One region of the Streptacidiphilus rugosus AM-16 genome, then DNA from elsewhere that is predicted to be linked to it. Evidence: riboswitches for the same ligand, from Rfam matches in the RefSeq annotation. Region 1 holds a riboswitch; each other region holds the start of a gene.

Region 1 (9,802 bases):
CTCGAACAGCTGCTCGCCCTGCCGGCGCTCTACCGCACGCAGGCGGGTCAGTCCGCGTACGGGGAGAGAGCGGTCGCGAACATGCGTACCGAGCTGGCGCGGTTGCGCGATAAGGTGCCGCCCATCGCATGACTCGACCGGGTGGGGCGCATGGATATCGAGGCCGATTTCGAGTACGCGCGCGGCGAGCTGCGCAGCCACTGGCTGCGCACCCGCGCCTGGGTCCACGCGCTGTGGCTGTCGCTCGGGCTGGCCGGCCTGGTGATCGCGCTGGCCTCGCATCCCGTCTCCGCCTCGCACGGATTCCTGGCCGCGCTCTCCCTGCTGCTGCTCGGCACGCACGGCCAGTCGCTGGAGCGGCGCCTGCGACAGCTGAACACCAGCACCGAGCTGTCGCTGCGGTTCACCGACGTCGGCCTGTCCTGGCGGAACCAGTTCGTCTCCCACCAGGTCCGCTGGCCGGCGGTGCGCCGGGTCCGGCGGAGCCGCGGCTGGCTGGTCTTCGAGGGCACCCGGGGCGTGGACGACGTGGTCTTTCCCGCACGGGCCCTGAGCGAGGTCCAGATCGAGGAACTCACGAAGTGGCTGACCGCGCAGAAACTCATGCGCTGATCCCCTCCGGGCGCGGGTCTCCGCTCGATTCACTGCGTGCGCGACAGGCCGCCCATGAGCAGGTGGCCTCCGACGCGCGAGGCCGTCCGCATTCCGTCGTTATTCGCGCAGTTCCTCGCGCCCCCGGAGGGCTTTCCTGCGGCGGAGACCCGCCCCCGTGAGCCGTGCGACGATCTCCCTGCTGCGGACCGGCGTCGCACCCAACTCGACCGCCGCCGCGTACAGCCGTTCCGGCACGTCGTAGTGGTCGCCGTCGAAACCTCGTTCGGGCACACCCAGGCGGCGCGCGAAGGCGTGCAGCTCGTCGAAGGACGCGTCCGAGACCAGGTGCGACCAGAGGCGGCCGTGGCCGGGCCAGCTCGGGGGGTCGATGAGGATCACGGGGTCAGCTCGCCGACCGCCGAGACCACGACGCCCTCCTTGCCGCAGACCCAGTGCGGGTCCGGGCCGAGCTCGGGCTCGACGCTCAGCGCGTGCGGGTCGCCGTCGGCCGCGCACACCGTGCAGAGGGGCCAGCGGCCCCAGCCCTCCAACAGGCCGTCCTGCACGTCCTGGGCGACCAGACCCAGGACGTAGTCCACCCCGTCCGGCCACTGCTCCACCCACCAGCGCCGCTGCGCGATCGCGTCCTCCAGCAGCGAGACGACCGCGGCGTCCGCGACGTCCCGCGCGGTCAGATCCCGCACCAGCGCGCTCCGCGCGCCGTGCAGGGCCGTCTCCAGTGCGTTCTCCATAGCGTCCAGTCTCCCGCATGCCCCCAGGGGCGCGAGGCTCTCCTGACATGCGCCTCGGGCGCGGGAGCGCGACAGGTGACGACGGAGGGCTGTTGACACTGTCCAGGGGCGCGGGGCTGAGCCGACATGCGCCTCCGGCGCGTGGGCGCGACAAGCCACCCACGCAGGTGGAGCCCCGAAGGTTCAGGCCCATCCGCATGTCAGTGGTTTTTTGCGCAGTCCCCGCGCGCCTTGGGCACTGCCTGGTTTCTCGCCTGCGCGCCGCTCCCCTGACGGTGCCGCCAAAGGCCGAAGGACGGCCCACCCGGCAGGGTGGGCCGTCCTTCGAACGTCAGGCAGGCTTTCCGATCCGTCAGGATCAGAAGTCCATGTCGCCGCCCGGCATGCCGCCACCGGCCGGGGCGCCGGCCTTCTCGGGCTTGTCGGCGATGACGGCCTCGGTGGTGAGGAAGAGCGCGGCGATCGACGCCGCGTTCTGCAGCGCGGAGCGCGTCACCTTGGCCGGGTCGATGATGCCCGCGGCGATGAGGTCGACGTACTCGTTGGACGCGGCGTTCAGGCCGTGACCGGCGGGCAGGTTGCGGACCTTCTCCACCACGACGCCGCCCTCGAGGCCGGCGTTGGTCGCGATCTGCTTGATCGGGGCCTCGAGCGCCACGCGGACGATGTTGGCGCCAGTGGCCTCGTCGCCCTCCAGCTCCAGCTTCTCGAACGCGACACCGGCCTGCAGCAGCGCCACGCCACCACCGGCGACGATGCCCTCCTCGACGGCCGCCTTCGCGTTGCGAACGGCGTCCTCGATGCGGTGCTTGCGCTCCTTGAGCTCGACCTCGGTGGCCGCGCCCGCCTTGATGACGGCGACGCCACCGGCCAGCTTGGCCAGGCGCTCCTGCAGCTTCTCGCGGTCGTAGTCCGAGTCGCTGTTCTCGATCTCGGCACGGATCTGCGCCACGCGGCCCGCGACCTGGTCGCTCTCGCCGGCGCCGTCCACGATGGTGGTCTCGTCCTTGGTGACGACGACCTTGCGGGCGCGGCCGAGCAGCTCCAGACCGGCGTTCTCCAGCTTGAGACCGACCTCCTCGGAGATGACCTGGCCGCCGGTGAGGATGGCGATGTCGCCCAGCATGGCCTTGCGACGGTCACCGAAGCCCGGGGCCTTGACGGCGACGGACTTGAAGGTGCCACGGATCTTGTTGACCACCAGGGTGGAGAGCGCCTCGCCCTCGACGTCCTCGGCGATGATCAGCAGCGGCTTGCCGGACTGCATGACCTTCTCCAGCAGCGGCAGCAGGTCCTTGATGCCGCCGATCTTGGAGTTGGCGATCAGGATGTAGGGGTCCTCGAACGAGGTCTCCATGCGCTCCAGGTCGGTGGCGAAGTACGCCGAGATGAAGCCCTTGTCGAAGCGCATACCCTCGGTGAGCTCCAGCTCCAGACCGAAGGTCTGGGACTCCTCGACGGTGATGACGCCTTCCTTGCCGACCTTGTCCATGGCCTCGGCGATGAGCTCGCCGATCTGGGTGTCAGCGGCGGAGATGGAGGCGGTGGAGGCGATCTGCTCCTTGGTCTCCACGTCCTTGGCCTGCTCGAGCAGCTGGGCGGAGACGGCCTCGACGGCCTTCTCGATGCCGCGCTTCAGAGCCATCGGGTTGGCGCCGGCGGCGACGTTGCGCAGACCCTCGCGGACGAGCGCCTGGGCCAGCACGGTGGCGGTGGTGGTGCCGTCACCCGCGACGTCGTCGGTCTTCTTGGCGACCTCCTTGACGAGCTCGGCGCCGATCTTCTCGTACGGGTCCTCGAGCTCGATCTCCTTGGCGATGGAGACACCGTCGTTGGTGATCGTGGGGGCGCCCCACTTCTTCTCCAGGACGACGTTGCGGCCCTTGGGGCCCAGCGTGACCTTGACGGCGTCGGCGAGCTGGTTCATACCGCGCTCGAGGCCACGACGGGCCTCTTCGTCGAACGCAATGATCTTGGCCATGGAAGCGGTCCTCCTGGACAGACTGGCTGCTTCGGACCGCGCTGGCGCCCGCGACGGACGGCACCGGCCTTCGGCGGTTCCTTCCCGCCGCGCCCAGAGCCTCACCGACTCGGCCCGTTGTCACTCTCTACCTCAGAGTGCTAACGCCAATGATTAGCACTCGACCCCCCTGAGTGCAAGCGACTCAGCATGCGACTCAGTACGCAGCCCGACGGCAGAACGGCCCCCACCCGTGCGGGTGGGGGCCGTTCAGGAAGACCTGCGTGGATGCATCGTTTCGCCGGGATGAGCTGGAACGAGCTCTGCGGGTCCTGATTCAGTCAGCGGTCGCCGGCTGCCGTGGGTGCGTTACGCGGTCACGCGGACCATGTCCGCCTGCGGGCCCTTCTGGCCCTGCGAGATCTCGAACTCAACCCGCTGGCCCTCTTCGAGCGACCGGTACCCGTCCATCTGGATCGCGCTGTAGTGGACGAACACGTCCGCACCACCGTCGACCGCGATGAAGCCGTACCCCTTCTCCGCGTTGAACCATTTGACGGTGCCCTGAGCCATTCCAAACTCCCCTATTGTGCTGGCCCTTTCACGGTCCGCACACCGCGAACCGGACCGGGCGGAACGCTGCGGGCTGCAGACGCCAAGCCCCGATCGACGCTGAATGTATCCACTCCGCTGCCCTGAGCAACAGAGCACAAGCCGGGGAATTCTCAGGAGAAGTTAAGAGACATTCGCAGCATCAACCCGCAAAGGGGAGCAATTCGGGCCGGACATATCGGACGGGTCCGACATATTGCCGCTCGAAAAAGAATGGATCGACCGCCTCGACGGACGGGACAGGAGCACTCTACTCCTCTTAAACATCAGGAAATGACGAAGTCGGTGCACCCCTGCCAGGGGTGCACCGACTTCGTGCGCCTGTCGGCGAAGCTGTCAGCAGCCGCCGGCGACCGCCGGGATGATCGACACGCCGGCGCCTTCCGGCGTGGCCGTCTCCAGGCCGTCGGCGAAGCGCACGTCGTCCTCGTTCACGTAGACGTTCACGAAGCGGCGCAGCTTGCCGTTGTCGTCCAGCAGCCGGGCGGCGATGCCCGCGTGGTTGGCCTCCAGGTCCTTGATCACCTCGGCCAGCGTGGCGCCCTCGGCCTTCACCTCGGCGCTGCCGCCGGTGTAGGTGCGCAGGATGGTGGGGATGCGGACGTTGACGCTCATGCGAGGCCTGCCTCTCGGAACGAGTCAAGGGTGGGGCGGATGACGGCGGTCGGGCGGGCGGCGTCCGCCACGGCCTCCAGGGTCTTCAGGCCGTCGCCGGTGTTGAGCACGACGGTCTCGGCGGCCGGGTCGAGCACACCGCTCTCGATCAGCTTGCGCAGCACGCCGACGGTCACGCCACCCGCAGTCTCGGCGAAGATGCCCTCGGTGCGCGCCAGCAGGCCGATCGCGTCGACGACCTGCTCGTCGTCGACGTCCTCGACGGCGCCGCCGGTGCGGCGGACGATGTCGAGCACGTAGATGCCGTCGGCCGGGTTTCCGATGGCCAGCGACTTGGCGATGGTGTCCGGCTTCTGCGGGCGGACCACGTCGTGGCCGGCCTTGAAGGCGGCGGAGACGGGCGAGCAGCCCTCTGCCTGGGCTCCGAAGATCTTGTAGGGCTTCTCTTCCACCAGACCGAGGGCGATGAGCTCCTTGAGGCCCTTGTCGATCTTCGTCAGCTGCGAGCCGGACGCGATCGGGATCACCAGCTGGTCCGGGATCCGCCAGCCGAGCTGCTCGCAGATCTCGTAGGCCAGCGTCTTGGAGCCCTCGCCGTAGTAGGGGCGCAGGTTGACGTTGACGAAGCCCCAGCCCTCGCCGGCCGGGTCGCCGATCAGCTCGGAGCAGAAGCGGTTCACGTCGTCGTAGTTGCCGTCGATGCCGACGACGTCGCCGCCGTAGATCGCGGCCATGACGACCTTGCCGGCCTCCAGGTCGTGCGGGATGAAGACGCAGGCGCGCAGCCCGGTGCGGGCCGCGGCGGCGGTGACCGCGCCGGCCAGGTTGCCGGTGGAGGAGCAGGAGAGCGTGGTGAAGCCGAAGGTGCGGGCGGCCTCGACGGCGATGGCCACGACCCGGTCCTTGAAGGAGTGGGTCGGGTTGCCGGAGTCGTCCTTGACGTAGAGGGAGCCGGTGACGCCGAGCTCGCGGGCCAGGTTGTTCGCCTTGACCAGCTTGGTCAGGCCCGGGTTGAGGCTGGGGCGCTCGGCGACGTCGGGCGAGACGGGCAGCAGCGGGGCGTAGCGCCAGATGTTGGCGGGGCCGTTCTCGATCTGCTTGCGCAGGCCCTCCGGGTCGCCGGCCGGGAGCTCGTAGGCGACCTCGAGCGGCCCGAAGCACTCGGTGCAGGCGAAGTCGGGGGCGAGGGGGGTGCGTGCTCCGCACTCGCGACAGGACAGGGCCACAGCGGGGCCGAAGGCGTCGGGGGCGACGGTGTGGCTGACAGGAGCCATGATGGCGAGAACCTCTCTCCTCATCTTCCCCGGGGCGCGTTTCGCCACGGGCCGGAATTGGCACCTTCCCGACCTGGGCCACGCGGCGTGTGTACGCTGCGGGGCGACCTGGCAGGGGGGTTGCCGGGACTTCGACGGGCCGTTCCCTCAGTCCCTCTGGATGAGCGCTATGGCGTCGCGCGTTCGCGCGCGGCGCATTTGTTCGAGCCGGACCCCAATGTGCGAGCGGTCCGCCTCGTCCTCAAGACTGTAACCGAAGGCCCACCGACCGCTCATTGCCGTCCGAGACGCGAGACGACGGACGCCGACCGGGCAGGATCACCACGAGAGATGGGGAGACCCGTGCTGGACCAGGTCGAGGACTGGCTGCGCCGCCGCTCGTGGAGCGCGGCCGACCGGCCCCTGCCCGAGTTGCTGGACGCGAAGCGACGCAGCGGGGCGACGGTCAGCGTGGTGCTGCCCGCGCTGGACGAGGAGGAGACCGTCGGCGAGATCGTCGCCGCCATCCGCCGCGACCTGATGGAAGCCCTGCCCCTGGTGGACGAGCTGCTCGTGGTCGACTCCGGCTCGGTGGACCGCACCGCGGCCGAGGCCACCGCGGCGGGCGCCAGGGTGGTCCACCGCGACGAGATCCTGCCGCGGCTGCCCGTCGAGCCGGGCAAGGGCGAGGTGCTCTGGCGCTCGCTGCTGGTGACGACGGGCGACATCGTCTGCTTCGTCGACTCGGACCTGCGCGCCTTCGACTCGACCTTCGTCTCGGGGATCGTCGGCCCGCTGCTGACCGATCCCGGCGTCTCCTTCGTCAAGGCCATGTACGACCGGCCCTTCGACACCGAGGCCGGCTCCATCCCGGCAGGCGGCGGCCGGGTCACCGAGCTGGTGGCCCGCCCACTGCTCAACCTGCACTGGCCGCTGCTGGCCGGCTTCGTCCAGCCGCTCGGCGGCGAGTACGCGGCACGGCGCTCGCTGCTGGAGAGGCTCCCCTTCCCGACCGGCTACGGCGTCGAGCTCGGCCTGCTGGTCGACGCGCTGGGGCTGGTCGGCCTGGACGCGCTGGCCCAGGTCGACGTCGGCGTCCGGCACCACCGCCACCAGGACGCGCCCGCGCTCGGCCGGATGGCGGCGACGATCTACCGGACCGCCCTGGACCGTCTCAAGACGCCGGACGAGCTGGTCACCCCGGAGCTGGTGCAGTTCCACCGCACCGCGGCCGGCTTCACCCCGAGCACCACCGAGGTCGCCCTGGTGGAGCGCCCGCCGGTGGCGACCGTGCCGGAGTACCGCCGTCGGCGGCCGCAGGGGGCCCACCCGGCGGAGTGAGGTTTGCCCGTACCCGTCCGAGGCAAGGTTGACTGACATGGCCCGAACCACGACCGCCACAGCCGCCACGACCGCGCCGATCGTGCTGGCGTCCAACCGAGGCCCGGTCTCCTTCACGATCGAGGACGACGGCACGCTGACTCCGCGCCGCGGCGGGGGCGGTCTGGTCTCCGGCCTGTCGGCGATCGGCACCGAGCAGGAGAGCATCTGGGTCTGCGCGGCCCTGTCCGACGGCGACCGCGCGGCGGCCCGGCAGGGCCTGACCGACCCGGACGTGCACATGCTGGACATCGATCCCGGCACCTTCACCCGGGCCTACAACGGCATCGCGAACTCGACCCTCTGGTTCGTCCACCACCTCCTGTACGACACGCCGACCAAGCCCGTCTTCGGCGCGAACTTCCGCCGCGAGTGGGCCTCGTACGAGGCGTACAACCGCGCCTTCGCGGACGCGCTGGCCACCTGCGCGGCGCCGGGTGCGGCGGTTCTCGTCCAGGACTACCACCTGTCGCTGACACCGAGCCTGCTCCGCGAACTCCGCCCCGACCTGCGGATCGGCCACTTCTCGCACACTCCGTGGGCGCCGCCGGACTACTACCGGCTGCTGCCGGACGACGTGGCGGCGCAGGTACTGAGCGGGATCCTCGGCGCCGACCGGGCCGGCTTCCTCACCGAGCGCTGGGCGCGGACCTTCGCCCAGTGCTGCGAGGCCGTGCTCGGAGCGACCGTCAGCGACTCACTGGCCGTCACCCACGAGGGCCGGACGACGCAGCTGGGCGTGCACCCGCTCGGCGCGGACGCGGACTTCCTGCGCGAACGCAGCCACAGGCCCGACGTGGACGCCAGGCTCGCCGGGCTGCGCGAGGCGGTCGGCGACCGGCGCACGATCGTCAGGGTGGACCGGACCGAGCTGAGCAAGAACATCGTCCGCGGGCTGCAGGCCTACCAGCACCTGCTGCGCACCCGGCCGGAGTGGCTGGACCGGGTGGTGCACATCGCCTTCGCCTACCCCTCGCGGCACGACCTGCCGGAGTACCGCGAGTACACGGCGGCGGTGCTGCGCACGGCCCAGGAGATCAACGACGAGTTCGGCACCGCCTCGTGGCAGCCGGTGATCCTGCACGTGAACGACGACTTCCCGCGCTCGCTCGCCGCGTACCGGCTGGCCGACGTGGCGCTGGTCAACCCGATCCGCGACGGCATGAACCTGGTCGCGAAGGAGGTCCCCGTGGTCTCCGACACGGGCGTGGCGCTGGTGCTCTCCCGCGAGGCGGGCGCCCACGCCGAGCTCGGCGAGGACGCGCTGACGGTCAACCCCTACGACGTGATCGCCACGGCGGACGCCCTGCACGCGGCGCTGAACATGCCCCAGGAGGAGCGGGCGGCGCGCACCAAGCGGCTGGCCGAGGCCAGCACGGCGCTGCCGCCCACCGGGTGGTTCCTGGAGCAGCTGCACGCCCTGACGGGCGATCAGCCCGAGGTGCAGGAGTAGTCGAAGGAGGTCGACGGCTTGATGGCGGGGTGGCCGAGCACCAGCAGGGTCGCCGTGCCGTGGAAGTCGCCGGGCCCGGAGAGGGTCCAGATCAGCGGCAGTTCGACCTGGTGCGTGCCGGAGGCGACGGTCTCGGTCAGGGTGCCGCTGTCGGTGCCGTCGCTGCGGAGCCAGTGGTACTGGAAGCTCCCCGCCTTGCCGTCGGTGGTGACGGTGGCGGTGATGGTCGCCTTGCCGTTGCAGGTCACGGCGGTGGGCTCGACCGTGATGCTCGCCCCGGTCAGTCCGACGGTGGACGGGGTGAGGAACCTGAGCAGCCACCAGGCCAGCAGCGCCAGAAAGACCAGCAGCACCGGCACCCAGAACAGCCAGGCCCGCTTTTTCCGCTCCTCGGTGGGCTGGGCGGCGGCTTCGGGCGCGGCCTGGCCCTTCCAGACGGCGATGGTGCGCGCGGTCTTCGGGTCCGGCACGCCGGGCCCGAAGCGGATCAGCCCCGGGTCGGCGGCGGGTGCGGCCTGCACCGCCGGTGCGGCCACGGCCTCCTCGGCCGCCGACGCGGCCATCACCGAGGCGATGTAGCCGACCGGCTCGGGCTCCGGAGCCAACGGCGGCACGCCACCGAGCCGCACGGTGCCCTGATCGGCCTGCGGCGGCACGTTCCCCAGCCGCACGGTGCCCCGTTCCGGCTGCTCGGGCACGTTCCCCAGCCGGACGGTGCCCTCGTCCGGCAGCGACGCGGCGTCCATCGGCGGCGCGTCGTGCGGCGGGAGCTTCAGGTGCATCGTGCCCTCGTCAGCGGGCACGGAGTCCTCGGGAGTCATGTGCTGCTGACCTCTCTGGCTAGCCGATGTTGCACTGGAGCGTGAGACTGATCTTCGTGTCCGGAAGCAGGTACTGGCGCGCGTAGGCGGGGCTCTCGCTGGTCACGACGCCGCCGTAGCTGCACGACGTCATGGTGATGTTGCCGGAGCTGAAGCCCGCCGCCACCAGGGCCTTGAACGCCTGCCCGCCGTCCGTGCCGGTCACGTAGGGGTACGCGATGCAGGTGTTGGAGGTCGCCGTCAGCTGGAACTGCGCCGTCGGCTTGGCCTTGCTGCCGCCCGCCGGGGTCTGGTCATGGACCGTGAAGATCTTCTGGCGAGCCGTCAGGCAGTCCGGGACCACGGTCACGTTGTTCGGGTTG
Region 2 (9,802 bases), 5.4 Mb from region 1:
GGTCGTGCTGTTCCGTGCAGGGCCAGCCCCGGCGGCGAAGCGTCCGGGGAGTGTCCGGCCAACGTCCTCCCGATCTGACAGTACACGGACGGCATGCGATCGCGGCGAACATGGGGATGCGCCGCGCGCGGACCGGCGGCACGCCGCGGCCCCGGAGCGTGGTGGCTCCGGGGCCGCGGCGCCGCGTCAGGCGGTGATCAGGCCGGGGTCGGAGAGGCCGGGTGCGCCGGTCTCGACGTGACCGGCCAGGCGGCGGACGAAGTCCGCCTGCCCGGACTGGGTGACGGTGACGTCGTACCAGTTGCGGCAGCCGCCGAGGTCCAGCGACCGGGTCACCGTCGCGCCCTTGGCCACGGTGACGGTCACCGGGGAACCGGCGTAGGCGTTGGTCACGGTGAGGACCGCGCTCGCCGTGCCCGCGTTGGTGAACGTCAGGTCGAGGTTGCCGGTGGCGGCGTTGTGGCGCGCGGTGACCTCGGGTCCGGCCGTCCTGCCGGGGTTGCGGAAGCGGCGCAGGAACCCGTTGGGGCCGTGGACGGTCAGGTCGGTGACGCCCTTGGAGTACTTGGTGTTCCAGGTGTCGCCGATGCTCTTGCCCGCCTCTGCGGTGTAGCTCCACGGGCCGTCGGTCCGGTTCGCCGCGGTGACCAGGAACTGTGCGCCCGCGTTCGCGCCGCCGCTGAAGGTGAGCGCGAAGGTGGCCGCCGAGGTGTTCGCCGCGCCGTCGACGAAGGGCGCGTAGCGCAGCGGCCGGGTGGGCTTGGCGCCCGTCTCCTGGACCGGCATCGTGCCGGTGGCCGGCGGCGTGGGCACGTAGTCGGCGTGACGGTTGTGGTCCGGCGGCAGGTAGCCGGTGGTGGAGGGCAGCGTCGCCGGGGCGGGGTTGGCGGCGGTGAAGTCGAAGGCGGAGGTGAGGTCGCCGCAGACGGCGCGCCGCCAGGGGGAGATGTGCGGCTCGGCCACGCCGAAGCGCTGCTCGATGAAGCGGATGATCGAGGTGTGGTCGAAGGTCTCCGAGCAGGTGTAGCCGCCGGTGCTCCAGGGGGAGACGACCAGCATCGGGACGCGGGGTCCGAGCCCGTAGGGGCCCGCGGCGTAGCTGCTGTTGCCGGCGAACCAGTCGGCGGTGGTGGAGACGGTGGACAGGCCCTGCGCGGCGCCGGAGGGCGGGAACGGCGGGACGACGTGGTCGAAGAAGCCGTCGTTCTCGTCGTAGGTGATGAACAGTGCCGTGTTGGCCCAGACCGCGGGGTTCGAGGTGAGCGCGTCCAGCACCTGCGAGATGTACCAGGCGCCGTAGTTGGCGGGCCAGTTGGGGTGCTCGGTGTAGGCCTCGGGGGCGACGATCCAGGAGACCTGCGGCAGCGTGCCCGCCGCGACGTCGGCCCCCAGCCGGTCGAACAGACCGTCGCCCGCGGCGGCGTTCGTGCCGGTGCGGGCCTTCTCGTAGAGCGCGCTGCCCGGCTGGGCGTTGCGGTAGTTGTCGAAGTAGAGCAGCGAGTTGTCGCCGTAGTTGCCGCGGTAGGCGTCGCTGATCCAGCCCCAGGAGCCGGCGGCGTCCAGGCCGTCGCCGATGTCCTGGTAGATCTTCCAGCTGACGCCCGCGGACTCCAGCCGCTCGGGGTAGGTGGTCCAGCTGTACCCGGCCTCCTGGTTGCCGAGGACCGGGCCGCCGCCGGTCCCGTCGTTGCCGGTGTAGCCGGTCCACATGTAGTAGCGGTTGGGGTCGGTCGAGGTCATCAGCGAGCAGTGGTAGGCGTCGCACAGGGTGAAGGCGTCGGCGAGCGCGTAGTGGAAGGGGATGTCCTGGCGGGTCAGGTAGGCCATGCTGGTGGCCGTCTTGGCGGGGATCCACTTGTCGTACTTGCCGTTGTCGAAGGCCTGGTGGGTGCCGGCCCAGTCGTGGTTGAGGTCCTGGACGAACTGCAGGCCGAGGTTGTCGACCTGCGGCCGGAACGGCAGGGTCTCCTTGTTGCTGCTGTTGGTCTGGTGCCACACCGACTTGCCGCTGGGCAGCGTGACCGGCCGGGGGTCGCCGAAGCCGCGGACGCCCTTCATCGAGCCGAAGTAGTGGTCGAAGGAGCGGTTCTCCTGCATCAGCACGACGATGTGCTGCACGTCCTGGATGCTGCCGGTGGTGCCCTGCGGGGCGATGGCGGCGGCCCGCGCGATGCTCTGCGAGAGCGCGGAGAAGGCCACGGTGGCGCCGGACAGCTGGAGGAAACGGCGGCGGCTGAGCTCGGTCATGGGCGGGCCTCACACGTCGGGGGCGGGGGCTTTCGGGTTGCGGACCAGGACAACTTGTCTGGACAACTTCGCGATGTCGCGCCGGTGGTCGGCGGACCTCGGGACGGCGAACGTGTCGTGACGGAGCGATGCGCGCAGGGGTCGTTTGGTGAGCGGCCGGTGGCATCTTGTAGGGTTCCTCCCGAATCATCCAGAGGGGTGGAGGGACCGGCCCTACGAAGCCCCGGCAACTCCCCGGTCGATCCCGCGCGCGAACCGCGCGCGGGGACGTCAGGGATCAGTGCCAACTCCGGCCTGTCGCCAACGTGGCGCGGGAAAGATGAGGAGACACGGTGCTTCCAGTGCTGTCCTTCGCCCGGGCGCTTCCCCGCCCGGTGCACCCGCGTACCCGTTCTCGGGCCGGCGCAGGCAACAGATCTGCCGCTCACCGGATTTGAGACTGGAGTACCCCACCCATGGAGAACACGAGCGGCGTCGGCGTGCTCGACAAGCTCAGCCTGATCCTCGGCGCCCTGGAGTCGGGCCCGAACAGCCTGGCCGGACTGGTCGCGGCGACCGGCCTGGCGCGGCCCACCGCCCACCGTCTGGCCGTCGCGCTCGAACGCCACCGCCTGGTCGCCAGGGACCTCGAGGGCCGGTTCGTGCTCGGCCCGCGGCTCGGCGAGCTGTCGGCAGCCGCCGGTGAGGACGGCCTGCTGGCCGCCGCCGGTGGGGTGCTGACCCGGCTGCGCGACGTCACCGGCGAGAGCGCCCAGCTCTACCGGCGGCAGGGCGAGGCCCGCATCTGCGTCGCCGCAGCGGAACGGCTGTCCGGTCTCCGCGACACCGTCCCGGTCGGGGTCACCCTGCCCATGCAGGTCGGCTCCGCGGCCCAGATCCTGCTCGCCTGGGAGGAACCCGAGCGTCTCCACCGCGGTCTGCGCGGCGCACGGTTCACCGCCACCGCGCTGAGCGGGGTGCGGCGGCGCGGCTGGGCCCAGTCGGTCGGCGAACGCGAGCCCCAGGTCGCCTCCGTCTCCGCACCGGTCCGCGGCCCGGCCAACCGGGTCGTGGCCGCCGTCACCGTCTCCGGGCCGATCGAGCGGCTCACCCGGCACCCCGGCGCGCACTTCGCGCAGCCCGTGGTCGAGGCGGCCGCCCGGCTCAGCAAGGCCCTGGCCTGCCTGCCGCCTGGTGGGGCAACCGGCTGATTCGGTGACGTGCCGCGCGCGTGCCCCCGGCCGGACGGGCGGGGCCCGGGTGACAGTACCCTCATGCGTCGACGTCGTCGGACCCTGCTGGTCGCCACCCTGCTCGCCTGCCTGGGGGCGGGAGCGGGCGCCGCGGGCGGTGGCACCCCGCCGGTGCCGTCCCCGCCGGTGCGGAGGTCTCCCAGGACGGCGCCGTCCGCAGCGGTGCGACGCCGCTGCGGGACACGCGGGTCACGCTCCTCGAGGCGGGCACGCGCTCCGGGGAGCGCCCGAAGGAGCTGGCGCACGCCTGCAGCGGACCGCAAGGCCGCTTCCACCTGGTCTACCGTCAGCCCCGCGACCCGGCCGCGGTGCTGTACCTGACCGCCGACGGGCGGCCGGGGCTGCGCCTCGCCGCCGCGCTCGGCGGTCCGGCCGGCACCGACGTCGTGGTGAACGAGCGCACCACCGTCGCGGCCGCGTACGCCTTCGCGCAGTTCACCCGCGGCGGCGAGGTCGCCGGAAGCAGCCCAGGACTGCCGAACGCCGCCGCGATCTCCCACAACCTGGCCGACGTCCGCACCGGCGGGATCGCGCCGCTGCTGGCCGCCCCGCCCAACGGGCGGCAGACCTCGACCCTGGCCGCCTTCGACACCCTCGCCGACCTGCTCGCGTCCTGCGCCCGCGGCCGCGGTTGCGACGCACTGCTGCGGCTCGCCCGGCCGCCCGGACAGCCGAAGCCGGGCGACAGCTTCCAGGCCGCCGCCGACATCGCCCGCGCACCGTGGAACCGGGTCGCCGCGCTCTTCGCCCTGGCCCGCACCGCGCCCGTCTACCGGCCCGCACTCGACGCGGCCCCCGACGCCTGGACGCTGGCCCTGCGCTACGCCGGGAACGGCCACGAGATCAACGGGCCGGGCAACATCGCCTTCGACGCCGCGGGGAACGCCTGGGTCAGCAACAACTACCCCTTCGTGCTCGACCCCCTCACCCCTGTCTGCGGCGGCCGTACCGTGCTCGCGCTCACCCCGACCGGGGGCGACCTGCCGGGCGCGCCCTACCGCGGCGGCGGCCTCTACGGGGCCGGATTCGGCATCGCGGTGGACCGGAGCGGACACGCCTGGGTCTCCAACTTCGGCTTCCAGGGCCGTGGCTGCACCGTCGACCCGAGCCCGCACTACCACTCCGTGTCCGAGTTCGCCCCGGACGGAAGGGCACTGTCCCCGGCGACCGGATGGCGGTTCGGCGGGATCAGCCAGCCGCAGGGCACCGTCGCCGACCGCTCGGGGAACATCTGGATCGCGAACTGCGGCAACCGCAGCGTCACCCGCGTTCCCGACGGGCACGCCGCCTCGGCCCGCAACCTCGCCCTCGGCGGCACCGGGCTGGTCAAGCCCTTCGACATCGCCGTCGACCCGAAGGGACGGGCCTGGGTCACCGGCAACGGCAGCGACAACGTGGTCGAACTGGCCCCCGACGGCCGACCGCTGCGCACCGTCACCCCGCCCGGCCTGCACCGGCCCCTGGGCATCGCCGCCGATCAGGAGGGCGACCTCTGGGTCGCGGACGACCAGGTCCTGCCGGTGCCCTGCGAGGGCGGCACCACGGCGGACTTCGCGGCGGCGCTGAACGCCGCCCCGCCGGCCGGAGCGCGTCCCGGGATGGTGATGATCCGCCCCGACGGCACGGCCCTGCCCGCCCCCTTCACCAACGGAGGGCTGGTGCTCCCGTGGGGCGTCGCGATCGACGGGGACGACCACGTCTGGGTCGCGAACTTCGGCGGCCACCGACTCGCCGAGCTCTGCGGCGTCCGGGTCGGCGCCTGCCCGCCCGGCTACCGGACCGGGCAGCCGATCTCCCCGGCCGCCACCGGCTACACCAGCGACGGCCTGGTCAGGAACACCGGCCTGCAGATCGACCCGTCCGGCAACGTGTGGCTGGCCAACAACTGGCGCACCGTCCCGGTGCAGACCAATCCCGGCGGCCACGAGCTGGTGGTCCTGGTCGGGGCCGCGGCGCCGGTGCGGACCCCGCTCGCCGGCCCGCCGCAGCGCCCCTGACAGTGGGGTCTGCGACGATCGTCCCCAGGGAGCGAGGTCCGAGGTCGGGAGGTCGGGGTGACGGGCGTCTCCGGATTCGCCGCGCGGACCGGCCACGAGCGGCCCGAGGAGCTGACCGCCGACCGGCCGGCCCAGGTCGCGCAGGCCTGGGAGTCGCTGCGGCAGATCCGCCGGATCACGCAGGCGGAGGAGCCCGAGCTGCCCGCGCCCTGGGAGCGGAACCGCCCCGTCCAGGCGGTGGGTCTCGCCCTGGAGGCGATGGGCGTCGACTTCGCCGGGGTCGACGGCCAGGGCACGGTGGTGGCGAGCGGGGTCCGGCTCAGCGAGGAGCGTCAGGGGGTCGTCCGGGCGGAGTGGGTGAGCCGGCGCGGCGAGCGCCCGGCCGACGCCGGCGAGGCCCGGCTCGGGGAGGCCGCCGAGGCCGCCGGACGCGCCGGGTGGGACGCCCTGCTCTACCGGGCGGGCCGATCCCGTTACCTGCTGATCGAACCGGGACGCGCGACCTGAGCCGCCGCCGGGGCGGCGTCAGGGATGCATCCTGGCGCCCTTGAGCACCCGGTCGACCACGTTCCTCGGGCCGTGCACGGCCAGTCCGACGATGTCCAGTCGGTCGCGCGGCACCGCGCGCACCGCGGCGCGGTTGTCGTCGTCGTTGCCGGTCGCGAACAGGTCCGCGGTGAAGACCGCCCGGGGCAGGTCGCGACCGAGGATGCGCCCGTGGGCGGCGGTCATCGTCTCCTTGGAGCCCTCGAGGACCAGCACCGGCTGACGGAACATCGGCAGGTAGGGCGTTCCGTCGGCGTCCGCGTACGGCCCGCCGATCAGCTCGGGCAGCGCCGCCGCGATCCCGCTGACCAGGAAGGCGGTCACGTTGAGGCGCTGCCAGGGCAGCAGGTCGTCGCGGAGCAGCACAGCGATCTTGGTGTCGAAGTCCATACTCCGAAGTCTGTTCGCGGACCGGGGCAACGGTCTTGTACGTTCTTTGCATGGTCGCCGCCGAGGAGGTCACCGCCTGGCATCCCGAGGTGCCGGGCATCGCCGAGGTCTTCCACGCGCACTTCGTCCAGCACCGCTACCCGATGCACGCCCACGCCACCTGGACGCTGCTGATCGTCGACGACGGCGCGGTCCGCTACGACCTGGACCGCCACGAACGCGGTGCGCCGAGCGACCGCGTCAGCCTGCTGCCGCCCCAGGTGCCGCACAACGGCCGGGCCGCGACCGCGCTCGGCTTCCGCAAGCGGGTGCTGTACCTGGAGCCGGAGGCGCTGGGCGCGGATCTGATCGGCGCCGCCGTGGACACCCCCACGCTGGACGACCCGCTGCTGCGCCGCCGGGTGCACCGGCTGCACCACGCGCTGCGGTTCCCCGGGGAGGAGTTGGAGGCCGAGAGCCGGCTGGCGCTGATCTGCGGCCGGCTGCGTGGGCATCTGCTGCGCCGCACGGGCCCCGAGCCGACGCCGCCGCGTGACCGCGGCGTCGCCCACCGGCTGCGGGAGCTGATCGACGCCCGCGTCGTCGAGGGCGTGTCCCTGGAGCAGGCGGCGGCGGAGCTGTACGCCGGCCCCGCGCACCTGGTCCGGGCCTTCACCCGGGAGTTCGGCATGGCCCCGCACCAGTACCTGACCTCACGCCGGGTGGACCTGGCCCGCGCGCTGCTGCTGGACGGCCTCCCCGCGGGCTCCGTCTCCACCGAGGCCGGCTTCTACGATCAGTCGCACCTGACCCGCCACTTCCGCCGGATCGTCGGCGTCAGCCCCGGCCGCTTCGCGCGGCGTTCCCCCCTCCCGGCAAGGAGCCACGATGTCCGATGAGCGCCCGCCGTTCCCGCCCTTCACCAGGGAGACCGCGATCGAGAAGGTGCGCCGGGCCGAGGACGGCTGGAACAGCCGCGACCCGGAGAAGGTCGCCCTCGCCTACACGGCGGACTCGCGCTGGCGCAATCGCGCCGAGTTCGTCACCGGCCGCCAGGAGATCGTCGGGTTCCTGACCCGCAAGTGGGCGCGGGAGCTGGACTACCGGCTGATCAAGGAACTGTGGGCGTTCGAGGACAACCGCATCGCCGTCAGGTTCGCCTACGAGTGGCACGACGACTCCGGCACCTGGTTCCGCTCCTACGGCAACGAGAACTGGGAGTTCGACGAGCGCGGACTGATGCGCACCCGCCACGCGTCCATCAACGACCTGCCGATCGACGCCTCCGAGCGCCTCTACCACTGGCCGCCGGGCCGCCGGCCCGACGACCACCCGTCGCTGTCCGACCTGGGCCTGTAGGCCATGGGGGAGCAGACGACGGCCGGCGAGTTCGACGGGCACGAGCGGCGGATGTGGGCCGGGGCGGCCGACGCGTACGCGGGGAGCTTCGCGGCCCTGTGCGGGGCGACGGCCGGGGCGCTGCTGGACGCGGCCGAGGTACGGGCCGGGACGCGGGTGCTGGACGTCGGCACCGGACCGGGCACGGTCGCCGCGGCCGCGCTGGCCCTCGGGGCCGAGGTCGTCGCGGTGGACGCCGAACCGGGCATGGTGGCCCTGGCCGCCGCCAACGCCCCCGGCGCGCAGGTCCGGCACGCGGTGCTCCCCGCGCTGCCGTTCCCCGACGACGCGTTCGACGCCGCGGTGGCCAACTTCGTGGTCAACCACGTGGAGGACCCGCGGGCGGCGCTGAGGGAGCTGCGCCGGGTGGTCCGCCCAGGGGGCCGGGTCGCGGTGACGATCTGGCACGGCACGGAGAACTCGGCGATGTCGCTGTTCGGCCTGGCCCTGGACGAAGCCGGCGTGCGGCGCCCCGCCCGCCCGACGCTCCCGGTGGACTTCGCGCGCACCGCCGAGGGCCTGCGCGGTCTGCTGGAGCAGGCCGGATGGGCCGAGGCGGTCGGCCGCGAGCTCGCCTGGACCCACCGCGAGCACCCCGAGGTCTGGTGGTCGGGACCGGCCGGCGGGGTGGCCGGCATCGGCATGACGGTCACCGGGCAGCCCCCCGCGACGGTCGCCCGGATCAAGTCCGCCTACGACCGCCTGGCCGCCGAGCGCGTGGCCGGGGACGGCCTGATCGACATTCCCGCCCTGGCGCTGCTCGCGTCCGGCCGGCGTCAGGAGACGAGGTGACGAACGCCGCCGTGCCCGAGGAACTGCTCGCCGTGGCCGCAGCCGTGCTGCCCGGGGAGGACCTGCGCCGTGCCGCGCTGGAGGGCGGCGGCTCCCACCACGTGGTGCTGTTGCCCGGTGTCGCGGTCGTGCGCGTCGCCAGGAACCCGACCGCGGTCGCCGCGCTGCCCCGCCGGACCGAGCTGCTGCGCCGCCTGGCCGAGGCGGATCTCCCGTTCGCCGTGCCGGTCCCGCTGACCGAGGTGGTGCAGGCCGAGGGACGCACCGCCGTCGCGCTCTCCTGGCTGGAGGGCCGGCCCGCCGGACGGCGCGAGGGCGGCGAGCCGAAGGAACTGGCCAAGCTGCTGGACGCGCTGCGGGAGGTGGACTGCCGGGACCTTCAGGGCCTGCTCGGCGCGCCGCACGAGTACGCGGGCGGCGAGCGCTGGGCCGAGTTGATGGAGCAGCAGGTCGTGCCCCGGCTGCCCGCAGCCTGGCAGGCGGAGGCCCGCCGCCGCGTCCAGGACGCGCTGGACCTCCCCGCCGTCCCGCCCTCCCTCGTCCACGGCGACCTGGCCGGCGCCAACGTGCACTGGGGCGAGGACGGCCGTCTGCTCGGCGTGCTGGACTGGGACCTGGCCCAGCCCTTCGACCCCGCCGTCGACGCCGCCTGTCTGAGCTGGCACGGCTGGCACCAGGTCGCCGCGGCCGTGGACAGGACCACGCTGCACCGCGCCTGGACCTGGTACCGGACCTTCGGCCTGGAGCAGGTCCCGTTCGCGCTGCTCAACGACGAGCCGGAGGAGGTCGTCGAACGGCGCAGCGCCGCGGCGGCGGCCTGGCTGGAACGCACCGCGGCCATGGAATCGCCGCTGGCCTGACGGGCGCTCAGTCGCTGTGCAGGGCGGTGCGGACCTCGTCCGCGAGGTCGGGGGCGGGCCCCGGGTCGGTGTCGACGACGAGCCGGTGGATCGTGCCGGTGAACGGGTGCGGGGGCCGGTAGCCCGCCTCGACCGGCAGGCCGCGGTCGTGGCCGACGCAGAGCCCGGTGCCGCCGTGCTGGAAGGCGATCGGGAAGTCGCCACCCAGTGACGTGGTCGCGACCACCGCGCCGTCGTGCAGCAGCGCAAAGGTCCGCGCCCCGGCGTCGAAGCGCACCCCGACCGTGGCAGGCCCCGGCGGCAGCGGTTCCGGCGCCTGGACCCGGTCCAGGTCCCCGGCGCGGGAACAGGCGAAGACCAG
Region 3 (9,802 bases), 4.9 Mb from region 1:
CGGTAGCCGGCCGGGTGGAGGCCCAGCGCCAGCCTGAGGGCGAGCGGGGGCTGCTGCGGGTCCGTCATGCCAGGGCTCCCTTCGCGCGCGGCGGGACGGCCGTGCGCGGCGCGCGGGCCGCGCGGCGCGCGGCCAGCCTGCGCTCGGCCTCGGCGACGACCGTGCGCAGCCGCTCCGCCTCGGCGGCCAGCGCCTGCTGTCCGGCGTCGGCGAGGGCGTAGACCTTGCGGGCACGGCCGTCCACGACCTCCTCCCGCTCGACCTGGATCAGCCCCTGCGAGAGCAGCCGTTCCAGAGCGCCGTAGAGCGTGCCGGTGCGCATGCGCACCCGGCCGCCGGAGATCGTCTCGATCTCCTGGATCAGTCCGTACCCGTGCCTCGGCTCGTCGGCCAGGGCGGTGAGGAGGAGCAACGTGGGCTCCTGCAAGGGGCGATCACTCATGTTGCCTATATATATCGGCAACCGGCATATCCTGTCGAGCGATACGTCAGTTCCCTTTCGTGGCGCCGGGGAACGCCGGAGGCCCCCTTCCCGGGCGGGAAGGGGGCCTCTACCGCTGTGGCGGCGGCTTACTGCAGTACGTGCCGGATCAGTGGTGGCCGTGGCCGCTGGTGATCTCGGCGTGCTCCTCGGCGGTCGGCTTCGGGATCTGGCCGGCCGAGCCGAAGTAGCCCTCGGACAGCTTGGCGCGGAGCTTGGCCACGCGACCGACCTTCCGCTTGACGCCGTTCTCGTCCACCGCCGGGGGCAGCTGGACGGGCGACTGCTGCTCGTGGGCGGTCAGGCGGAACAGTTCCTCCTGCGGCAGCTGCGCGTGGACCTCGATGAACTCACCGTGCGGCAGACGCTTGATCGTGCCGGTCTCGCGACCGTGCAGGATCTTGTCCCGGTCCGCACGCTGCAGGCCGAGGCACCAGCGCTTGGTCACCTGGTAGGCGATGACCGGGCCGAGGAAGAAGAGGATCCGGACGGTCCAGGTGATCGCGTTGATCGACAGGTGCAGGTGCGTGGCGAACAGGTCGTTGCCACCACCGACCAGCAGGATCAGGTACTCCGCGATCCAGGCCACACCGAGAGCGGTGCGGACCGGGGCGTTGCGCGGACGGTCCAGGATGTGGTGCTCACGCTTGTCACCGGTGATCCAGCCCTCGATGAAGGGGTAGAGCGCGATGACGATGAACATCAGACCGAAGATCACCAGCGGGATGAAGACACCCAGCTCCAGGGTGTGACCCCAGGCGCGGATCTCCCAGCCCGGCATGATGCGGATCAGGCCCTCGGAGAAGCCCATGTACCAGTCCGGCTGGGCGTCCGCGGACACCTGGTCGGGGCGGTACGGACCGTATGCCCAGATCGGGTTGACCGAGGCGATCGCCGAGACGAAGGCGATGACGCCGAACACCAGGAAGAAGAAGCCACCGGCCTTGGCCATGTAGACCGGCATCAGCGGCATGCCGACGACGTTCTTCTCGGTGCGGCCGGGGCCCGCGAACTGGGTGTGCTTGTGGTAGAAGACCAGGATCAGGTGGGCCACCAGCAGGCCCAGCATGATGCCCGGGATCAGCAGCACGTGGATCGTGAAGAAGCGCGGGATGATGTCGTTGCCGGGGAACTGACCCCCGTACAGGAACATCGCCACGTAGGTGCCGATGACCGGCGTCGACAGGATCGCGCCCTCCATGAAGCGGATACCCGTGCCGGACAGCAGGTCGTCCGGGAGGGAGTAGCCCATGAAGCCGTCGAACATGCCCAGGAAGAGCAGCAGGAAGCCGAACAGCCAGTTGATCTCACGCGGCTTGCGGAACGCGCCGGTGAAGAAGACGCGCATCATGTGCACCAGCATGGCCGCGACGAAGACGATCGCCGCCCAGTGGTGGATCTGACGGATCAGCAGGCCGCCGCGCACGTCGAAGCTGATGTTCAGCGCCGACTCGTACGCCTCGGACATCTTGATGCCCTGCAGCGGGACGTAGGAGCCGTGGTAGACGACCTCGCCCATGCTGGGGTTGAAGAAGAACGTCAGGTAGACGCCCGTCAGGATGATGATGATGAAGCTGTAGAGGCAGATCTCACCGAGCATGAAGGACCAGTGGTCCGGGAAGATCTTCCGCAGGTTGGACTTGGCCAGGTTGTAGATGCCCAGCCGGCCGTCCGCCCAGTCCGCGGCCTTCTCGCCGAGGTGCTTCTGCTCGACGCCGGCCTCGCTGTGGCCGATCTGCTCCTCGTGGGAGCCGTGCGCGCCTGCTGCGGCGTCGCTGACGTGAGTGCTCATTCGCTTCGCTCCCAGAAGCCGGGGCCGACGGGGGCGGAGAAGTCACCGAGGGCCTGCAGGTTGCCGCTGCCGTCGACGCCGATCTGCAGCTGCGGCAGCGCGTGGCCGGCCGGACCGAAGATGACGCGAGCGCCGTCCGACAGGTCGAAGGTCGACTGGTGGCACGGGCAGAGGGCGTGGTGCGTCTGCTGCTCGTAGAGGCTGATCGGGCAACCGACGTGGGTGCAGATCTTCGAGAAGGCGAGAACGCCGTCGTAGCCCCAGTCCGCGGACTTCTTGTCCTTGATGTCGCCCGGCTCCAGCCGGATCACCATGAGCGCGTCCTTGGCGATGCGGACCTGGAAGTCCTCGTCGTCCTGGCTCAGGTCCGCCGGCATCGCGAAGGTCAGCGTGCCGACCTGCACGTCCGAGGCCTTCATCGGCTCGCCGGTGTTCATGTTCTTCAGCTGCATCCCGGCCTTCCAGCCGGTGGTGTCCAGCTTCTTCTCCGGCAGCGGGCCGAGGTCGCGGAAGAGCACGACCGCGGACAGCGGGACCATCGCCATGGCGCCGATCATCGTGTTGCGGATCAGCTTGCGACGGCCGAAGCCGGACTCCTTCGAGCCCTGGCGGAAGTCCGCGAAGACCTGCTCGCGAACCTCGGGCGTGGCCTCGATCGGGTGCCGCTCGGAGATGTGCTCCTCGTCCGACATCAGCGTGCGGGCCCAGTGGACCGCGCCGGCGCCGATGGCGAACAGCGAGATGCCGAGCGAGACGCCGAGCGCGAAGTTCAGCGGCGAGACGTTGCCGACGGGCCAGATGTAGACGTGGTGCGTCGGACCCGGCTTGAAAATGACATAGCTGGCGATGAAGGCGACGGTCGCCACCATGGACAGCAGGAACCACATCGCGACCTGACGCTCGGCACGCCGGGCGGCCTTCTCGTCGATGTCGGTACGGCGGTGCTCGTGGGGCGGCAGACCGGGGTCGGCGAAGTATCCGTCCTTGCCGGCGATGGCTCCGCCGCCGTGGCCGTGGGCCTCCGGCAGGTGTTCTTCAGACATGTTGTCCTGGCTCGTCATGACTTCTTGGCCTTGGGGGTGCGGGCGGCGATCCAGATCGCGATACCGATCAGGGCGCCCAGCGCGAAGATCCAACCGAACAGACCCTCGGAGACGGGACCGATGCCGCCCAGCGACATCCCGCCGTAGCTCGGGTTGGTGTTCGAGTTCGTCGTGTGGGTGACGTACGCGACGATGTCCCGCTTCTGCTGCTCCGGCATGGTGGAGTTAGGGAATTGGGGCATGCTCTGCGGCCCGGTGAGCATGGCTTCGTAGATGTGCTTGGGGCTGACGCCGGCCAGGCTCGGGGCGTACTTCCCCTCGCTCAGCGCGCCGCCGGCGCCACCGAAGTTGTGGCACATGGCGCAGTTGGTGCGGAAGAGCTCGCCGCCCTTGGCGACGTCGCCGCCGTTGTACTGGTCGGCCGAGGGGACCGCCGGGCCCGCGCCCAGGGTGCCCACGAAGGCCGCCAGCTGGTCGATCTGGCCCTGGCTGTAGATGACCTTCTTCTTCGGCACCTGCGCGCCGGGCTGCTGCGCCGGCATGCGGCCGGTGCCGACCTGGAAGTCGACGGCCGCCTGACCGACGCCCACCAGGGTGGGTCCGTCCTTGGTGCCTTCGCCGTTCAGGCCGTGGCAGCTGGCACAGCCGACCTGGTACAGCCGCTTGCCCTCCTCGACCTGGAGGGACTGGCTGGCGTCGGCGGAGGCACTGCTGGTCGGCGCGAGCGCCGCCCACAGCCCCCCGGTGACCGCCAGGGCGAAGATGAGGACGACGAGCGCTGCCAGCGGGTGGCGCCGTCGTGCGGAGAGCTTTTTCACGGATTAACCCCGGTGTGAGGATCTGGAGCGTCTGGAGTCTGGTAGACCGTCAGGACGGTCCGACCCTGCCTACTTGATCAGATAGATGGTCGCGAAGAGGCCGATCCAGACCACGTCGACGAAGTGCCAGTAGTAGGACACGACGATCGCCGCGGTCGCCTGCTCGTGGGTGAACCTCTTGGCCGCGTACGTGCGACCGAGCACCAGCAGGAAGGCGATCAGACCACCCGTCACGTGCATCCCGTGGAAGCCGGTGGTGAGGTAGAACACCGAGCCGTAGGCGGAGGAGGACAGCGAGAGGCCGTCCTTCTTGACCAGCTCCGTGTACTCGTAGATCTGACCGCCGATGAACATCGAGCCCATGATGAAGGTCACGATGAACCAGGACCGGAGCTTCTTCACGTCGCCGCGCTCGGCGGCGAAGACACCCATCTGGCAGGTGAACGAGGAGAGCACCAGGATCGTGGTGTTCACGGAGGAGAAGGGAACGTTCAGGGCTTCGTTCTGCGAGTGCCAGAAGGCGGTACCCGTCACCGAACGAAGCGTGAAGTACATCGCGAAGAGGGCCGCGAAGAACATCAGCTCGGAACTCAGCCAGACGATGGTTCCGACACTGGTGAGGTTCGGCCGGTTGACCGAACCGTGCGCGTGCCCGGTTTCTACTGCAGTTGCTGTCGCCACGACCGACATTATGTCGGTCCCTTATTCCGCACTAACGCCGGGGGGTCTTCCTCGGTGTGTCCGAGGGGTGACGTACCCTCCGACCTCCTCGATCTTCCTTCATTCCGGCCGTCCGAGCCGCTTTCGGCGGCGTGTCGCGCTTGCGCGTCGGGGCCCGCGGAGTCCGGAAGTCCCCCGAAGTAGTGAAGCAGGTGCCGCTGACCGGAGTGGGCTGTCGTGGCGCGCGGGACGCGAGTAGCATCCGGACCGAGCACCCCGCAGTGGTCCCGATCACACTCAGCCCTCAGGGGGAGTACGAGCGATGGCACTGAACGTCCTTGTCTACAGCGACGACCGCAACACCCGCGAGCAGGTCCGCCTCGCCCTCGGCAAGCGGCCCGACGCGGAGCTGCCGGAGATCGCCTACCTCGAGTGCGCGACGGCCCCCGCGGTCGTCCGGGCGATGGACGCGCACGCCAAGGGCGCGAAGCGGATCGACCTGCTGGTGCTGGACGGCGAGGCGGTGCCGTTGGGCGGCATGGGCCTGTGCCGGCAGCTGAAGGAGGAGATCTACCAGTGCCCCTCGGTGCTGGTGCTGATCGGCCGCCCGCAGGACGCCTGGCTGGCCACCTGGAGCCACGCCGACGCCGCCGTCCCCGCGCCGGTCGACCCGGTGGCCCTCGCCGAGACGGCCTGCGCCCTGCTGCGGGCCGGCGGCGCGAAGGCCCTGGCGGGCTGAGCGAGCGGGCCGGTCGGGCTGAGAACCCCCGTCTCGGCGCGTGAGATCTTGCGTCTTGAGAGGTGTGCGCCTCGATAGGCTGGGCCGGTCCTCAGCGAACCGACCCGGCCTTCGAAAGGCGACAGCCATGGTGCACCCCGATCCTGCGTACGGCGGCGACGACCCCGCGCGGGTGCGCACCTGGCCCGACATCCTGATCCCGCTGCTCGCGGGCGAGGATCTCGCCGCGGCGGACACCGCGTGGGCGATGGACCAGATCTTCAGCGGCGAGGCGACGCCGGCGCAGGTGGCCGGGTTCATGGTCGCGATGCGGGCCAAGGGCGAGACGGTCGAGGAGATCACCGGTCTGGTCGAGGCGATGTACGCGCACGCCACGCTGATCGAGGTCCCCGGCCCGGCCGTCGACATCGTCGGCACCGGCGGCGACCGCGCCAAGACGGTGAACATCTCGACCATGTCGGCGATCGTCGCGGCGGGCGCGGGCGCGCGGGTGGCCAAGCACGGCAACCGCGCGGCGTCGAGCGCCAGCGGCGCCACGGACGTGCTGGAGAAGCTCGGCGTCAACCTGGGCCTGACCCCGCAGCGGGTCGCCGAGGTCGGCGCGCGGACGGGCATCACCTACTGCCCGGCCCCGGTCTTCCACCCCTCCATGCGGCATGCCGCGACGGCCCGCGGTGATCTGCGCATCCCCACCTTCTTCAACCTGCTGGGCCCGCTGACCAACCCGGCCCGCGTCGGCGCGAACGCGGTCGGCTGCTTCGACCGCCGCATGGCCGGCCTGATCGCCGGCGTGCTGGCCAGGCGGGGCAACTCCGCGCTGGTGTTCCGGGGTGACGACGGCCTCGACGAGTTGACGATCACGGGCACGTCGACGGTGTGGCGGGTGCGCGGCGGCGCGGTGGAGGAGTTCTCCTTCGACCCCCGCGAGGTGGGGATCGCCCTCGCCCCGATCGAGTCCCTCCGGGGCGCGGACGCGGCGTTCAACGCGGAGGTCGCCCGCCGGATCCTCAAGGGCGAACAGGGTCCGATCCGCGACGCGGTCGTCCTCAACAGCGCGTCGGCGCTGGTCGCGCTGGACCAGACGGACGCCCCGTTCATCGAGCAGCTGCGCGACGCGATGCTGCGCACCGCCGAGTCCCTCGACTCCGGCGCGGCGGAGCGCAAGCTCGCCGAGTGGGCCCGCGAGACCGCGAACGGCTAGTCGCACTCCCCTAGGGGGCGCGAGCGTCTGCAGGCGGACGACCATGCACTTCCAGGGGCGCGGGGAAGTGCGCGAACAACCACTGACGAGCGGATGGCCCTGCGCGTTGAGGACCATCCGCACAGGGTGGTTTCTCGCGCCGTTCCCCGCGCCCCTGGGGTAGTGCAACTTCTCAGATGCTGAAACGCCCGTCGCTCACCTGGTGGGCCTCTGGCATACTCCTGACCAGGTCACGAGTGACAGCACGCGGCGTCAGCCGCTGAAGCCCCGGCTCGCTGTCCGGCAACCCTCCGACCGTGGTGGGGTGCCTCCGGGTGACGACCAGGCCTGCGGCGAAAATCGCCGTCGGGCAAGCGCGGATCTCCGAGGGGTGTACCCATGTCGAAGCGAATGCGGTAGAGGCCGAAGCGCCTCCTCTTCTCCGTCACTGCCCCGCAGCAGGGGCTTCTTTGCCATACCCACGCGCACCGTGCGCGCTTCCCCGGAGGTACCGCCATGTCTGTCGTCGCCCGTAATGTCGAGGTTTGTCAGCCCCTGTCCGTCCTCGGCCGGGACGTCGAGGTGCCGCTGGTCTCCGGTGAGAAGGTCACCTACGCCGCGCTCGACTATGCCGCCAGCGCGCCCGCGCTCCAGCGGGTGTGGGACGACGTCGCCGCCTACGCGCCCTACTACGGCAGCGTCCACCGCGGGGCCGGGTACCTGTCGCAGCTGTCGACCGACCTGTTCGAGCAGAGCCGCGCCGCGGTCGCCGACTTCCTGGACCTGCGCGAGGGCGACCAGGTCGTCTTCACCCGGGCCACCACCGACTCGCTCAATCTGCTCGCCTCGGCGCTGCCCGCGGGGACCCGGGTCTTCGCCTTCGAGACCGAGCACCACGCGTCCCTGCTGCCCTGGCCCGGCCGTGGCCTCGAGGTCACCTACCTGCGCGCGCCGCGCTCGCCCGAGCAGGCCGTCGCCGCACTGGACGCCGCGCTCGCCGCCGCAGGGGAGGGGCCCAAGCTCTTCTGCGTCACCGGGGCCTCGAACGTGACCGGCGAGATCTGGCCGGTCGCCGAGCTCGCCGAGGTCTCGCACCGGCACGGCGCGCGGATCGTGCTCGACGCCGCGCAGCTGGCGCCGCACCACGCGGTGTCCGTGCGCGAGCTGGACGTGGACTGGGTGGCGTTCTCCGGTCACAAGCTCTACGCGCCGTTCGGCGCGGGCGTGCTGGCCGGGCGCGCCGACTGGCTGGACGCGGCCGACCCCTACCTCGCGGGCGGCGGCGCCAGCCGGACCGTGGCGCGGGAGGCGGACGGCTCCGTCGCCGTCGACTGGCACCAGGGGCCGGCCCGGCACGAGGCCGGCTCGCCGAACGTGATCGGCGCCTACGCCGTCGCCTCCGCCTGCCGGGCTCTGACGGAGGCGGGCTTCGAGGCGCTGCAGGCGCGCGAGCAGCAGCTGGTCGAGCGGCTGCGCGAGGGGCTGGCGGGGATCCCGCAGGTGCGGGTGCTGACGCTGTTCGGCGAGGACCACCCGCGCGTCGGCGTGCTCTCCTTCGTCGTGCAGGGCTGGAACAGCTCGCACTTCTCCGCCGCACTGTCGGCCGAGTACGGCATCGGTGTGCGCGACGGCCTGTTCTGCGCGCACCCGCTGGTCCGCACCCTGCTGGGCGGCGAGGAGGCGGCGCCGTCCGAGTGCGGCGCGCCGGAGGCGTCGCTGCCGGGGGAGCGCAGCCTGAACGCGATCCGGGTCAGCTTCGGCGCGGGGACGCCGGACGAGCACGTCGACCGCTTCCTGGCCGCGGTGCGTGAGCTGGTCAGCGAGGGCGCGCAGTGGTCCTACCGGACCGAGGGCGGCCGCTGCGTCCCTGACACCCGCCGCTGACCGGAGCGGCTCGTCAGTCGTCCAGGCCGATGGCGAACGCGGCGTCGAGGTCGTGGCTGGAGTAGGTGCGGAAGGCCACGTGGGTCTCGGTGTGGGCGACGCCGGGCACCTTGTTCAGCTGGCCGGGGATCACCTCGGCCAGCTCCTCGTGGGCGCGGACCCGCACCATCGCGATGAGGTCCCAGCCGCCGGTGACCGAGTAGACCTCGGTGACGTTGGCGAGCGCGGCGATGCTCTCGGCGATCTCCGGGATCTGGTCGACGCTGGCCTTGACGAGCACGATGGCGGTGATCACGCGGAGTCTCCTGTCGGCGGGGGCGGGCCCTGCTCATGCTAGGGCCTGTCCGACCGTCTAGCGCCGTCGCAGGCGGGAGAGGGCGGCGGTGAGGCCGAGGCCGCCGGGGCGGCGGGCGCGGTAGCGGAAGAGCAGCCAGGTGAAGGCGAGGCCGCCGGTGAAGCCGATCAGGTGGGCCGCGTAGGCGACGCCGGGCACGGCGGGGTCGGTGGCCCGGACCGAGAGCCACTGCACCGCGACCCAGAACCCGAGCACCAGCCAGGCGGGGAAGCGCAGCGGCAGGAAGAGCAGCAGGGGGATCAGGCTGGTGATCCTGGCCCGCGGATACAGGCAGAGATACGCGCCGAGGATGCCGGCGATCGCCCCCGACGCCCCCACCAGCGTCTGCGTCGCGCCGGGGCTGCCCGCCTCGACGAGCGCGTAGCCGTAGGTCGCCAGGTATCCGAGGGCGATGTAGAGGAGCAGGTAGGCCAGCGGGCCGACGCGCTCCTCCACCATCGCGCCGAAGACGTAGAGGAAGAGCATGTTGCCGGCCAGGTGCACCCAGCCGCCGTGGACGAACATCGCGGTCAGCACCGACAGCGCCGGGATCTTGGGCAGCCCGTTGTCCGCCGGGCAGCGGGGCGGCAGGTGCAGCGGGCGGGCCGCGTTGTGCAGCAGCTCCGCGGGGATGACGCCCCAGCGGTGGTAGTAGGCGGTCTGGGCGCAGGCGCGGGCGGCGCCGGAGCCGTAGAAAGGGTCCAGGCCGGAGACCGGGCCGACCAGGAAGACGACCACGCACAGCACGATCAGCGCGTAGGTCGCCACCGGCAGGTACGGCACGGGGCGGGGAACGCTTTCCGGAATTGCCAGGCTCACCATGGGCAAAGCATTCCTTGTCGGGACGAATCTGACACCCGACCGCTGGGGC

What was found. A riboswitch is a leader RNA that binds a small molecule or an ion and turns the genes downstream of it on or off. The one in region 1 is predicted to bind S-adenosylmethionine.
Region 2: linked by a shared signal. The riboswitch ahead of BS83_RS15940 (IclR family transcriptional regulator) and the one ahead of thrC (threonine synthase) in region 1 are both predicted to bind S-adenosylmethionine.
Region 3: linked by a shared signal. The riboswitch ahead of BS83_RS18420 (aminotransferase class V-fold PLP-dependent enzyme) and the one ahead of thrC (threonine synthase) in region 1 are both predicted to bind S-adenosylmethionine.

What each region holds. Positions count from the first base shown of each region.
Region 1 is NZ_JQMJ01000004.1:6,939,363-6,949,164, forward strand. Features, by position in the region: gene BS83_RS40250 (HD domain-containing protein) at 1-132, shown strand, start outside; gene BS83_RS40255 (YcxB family protein) at 151-612, shown strand; gene BS83_RS46060 (DUF4031 domain-containing protein) at 712-993, opposite strand; gene BS83_RS46065 (hypothetical protein) at 990-1,346, opposite strand; gene groL (chaperonin GroEL) at 1,705-3,327, opposite strand; gene BS83_RS40275 (cold-shock protein) at 3,676-3,879, opposite strand; gene BS83_RS40280 (MoaD/ThiS family protein) at 4,255-4,533, opposite strand; gene thrC (threonine synthase) at 4,530-5,831, opposite strand; SAM riboswitch class I at 5,825-5,974, opposite strand; gene BS83_RS40290 (glucosyl-3-phosphoglycerate synthase) at 6,150-7,127, shown strand; gene BS83_RS40295 (alpha,alpha-trehalose-phosphate synthase (UDP-forming)) at 7,165-8,619, shown strand; gene BS83_RS42660 (SprB repeat-containing protein) at 8,598-9,440, opposite strand; gene BS83_RS40305 (serine/threonine-protein kinase) at 9,460-9,802, opposite strand, start outside.
Region 2 is NZ_JQMJ01000004.1:1,490,297-1,500,098, reverse strand. Features, by position in the region: gene BS83_RS15945 (phosphocholine-specific phospholipase C) at 187-2,247, opposite strand; SAM riboswitch class I at 2,431-2,573, shown strand; gene BS83_RS15940 (IclR family transcriptional regulator) at 2,703-3,437, shown strand; gene BS83_RS15935 (NHL repeat-containing protein) at 3,788-5,476, shown strand; gene BS83_RS15930 (hypothetical protein) at 5,534-5,983, shown strand; gene BS83_RS15925 (DUF2000 domain-containing protein) at 6,002-6,412, opposite strand; gene BS83_RS15920 (helix-turn-helix transcriptional regulator) at 6,463-7,290, shown strand; gene BS83_RS15915 (nuclear transport factor 2 family protein) at 7,280-7,750, shown strand; gene BS83_RS15910 (class I SAM-dependent methyltransferase) at 7,754-8,581, shown strand; gene BS83_RS15905 (phosphotransferase) at 8,578-9,441, shown strand; gene BS83_RS15900 (arylsulfatase) at 9,449-9,802, opposite strand, start outside.
Region 3 is NZ_JQMJ01000004.1:2,045,436-2,055,237, reverse strand. Features, by position in the region: gene BS83_RS41915 (hypothetical protein) at 1-68, opposite strand, end outside; gene BS83_RS18455 (PadR family transcriptional regulator) at 65-442, opposite strand; gene qcrB (cytochrome bc1 complex cytochrome b subunit) at 591-2,273, opposite strand; gene qcrA (cytochrome bc1 complex Rieske iron-sulfur subunit) at 2,270-3,334, opposite strand; gene qcrC (cytochrome bc1 complex diheme cytochrome c subunit) at 3,331-4,134, opposite strand; gene ctaE (aa3-type cytochrome oxidase subunit III) at 4,204-4,824, opposite strand; gene BS83_RS18430 (response regulator transcription factor) at 5,117-5,533, shown strand; gene trpD (anthranilate phosphoribosyltransferase) at 5,661-6,734, shown strand; SAM riboswitch class IV at 6,963-7,096, shown strand; gene BS83_RS18420 (aminotransferase class V-fold PLP-dependent enzyme) at 7,230-8,597, shown strand; gene BS83_RS18415 (Lrp/AsnC family transcriptional regulator) at 8,611-8,892, opposite strand; gene BS83_RS18410 (rhomboid family intramembrane serine protease) at 8,950-9,753, opposite strand.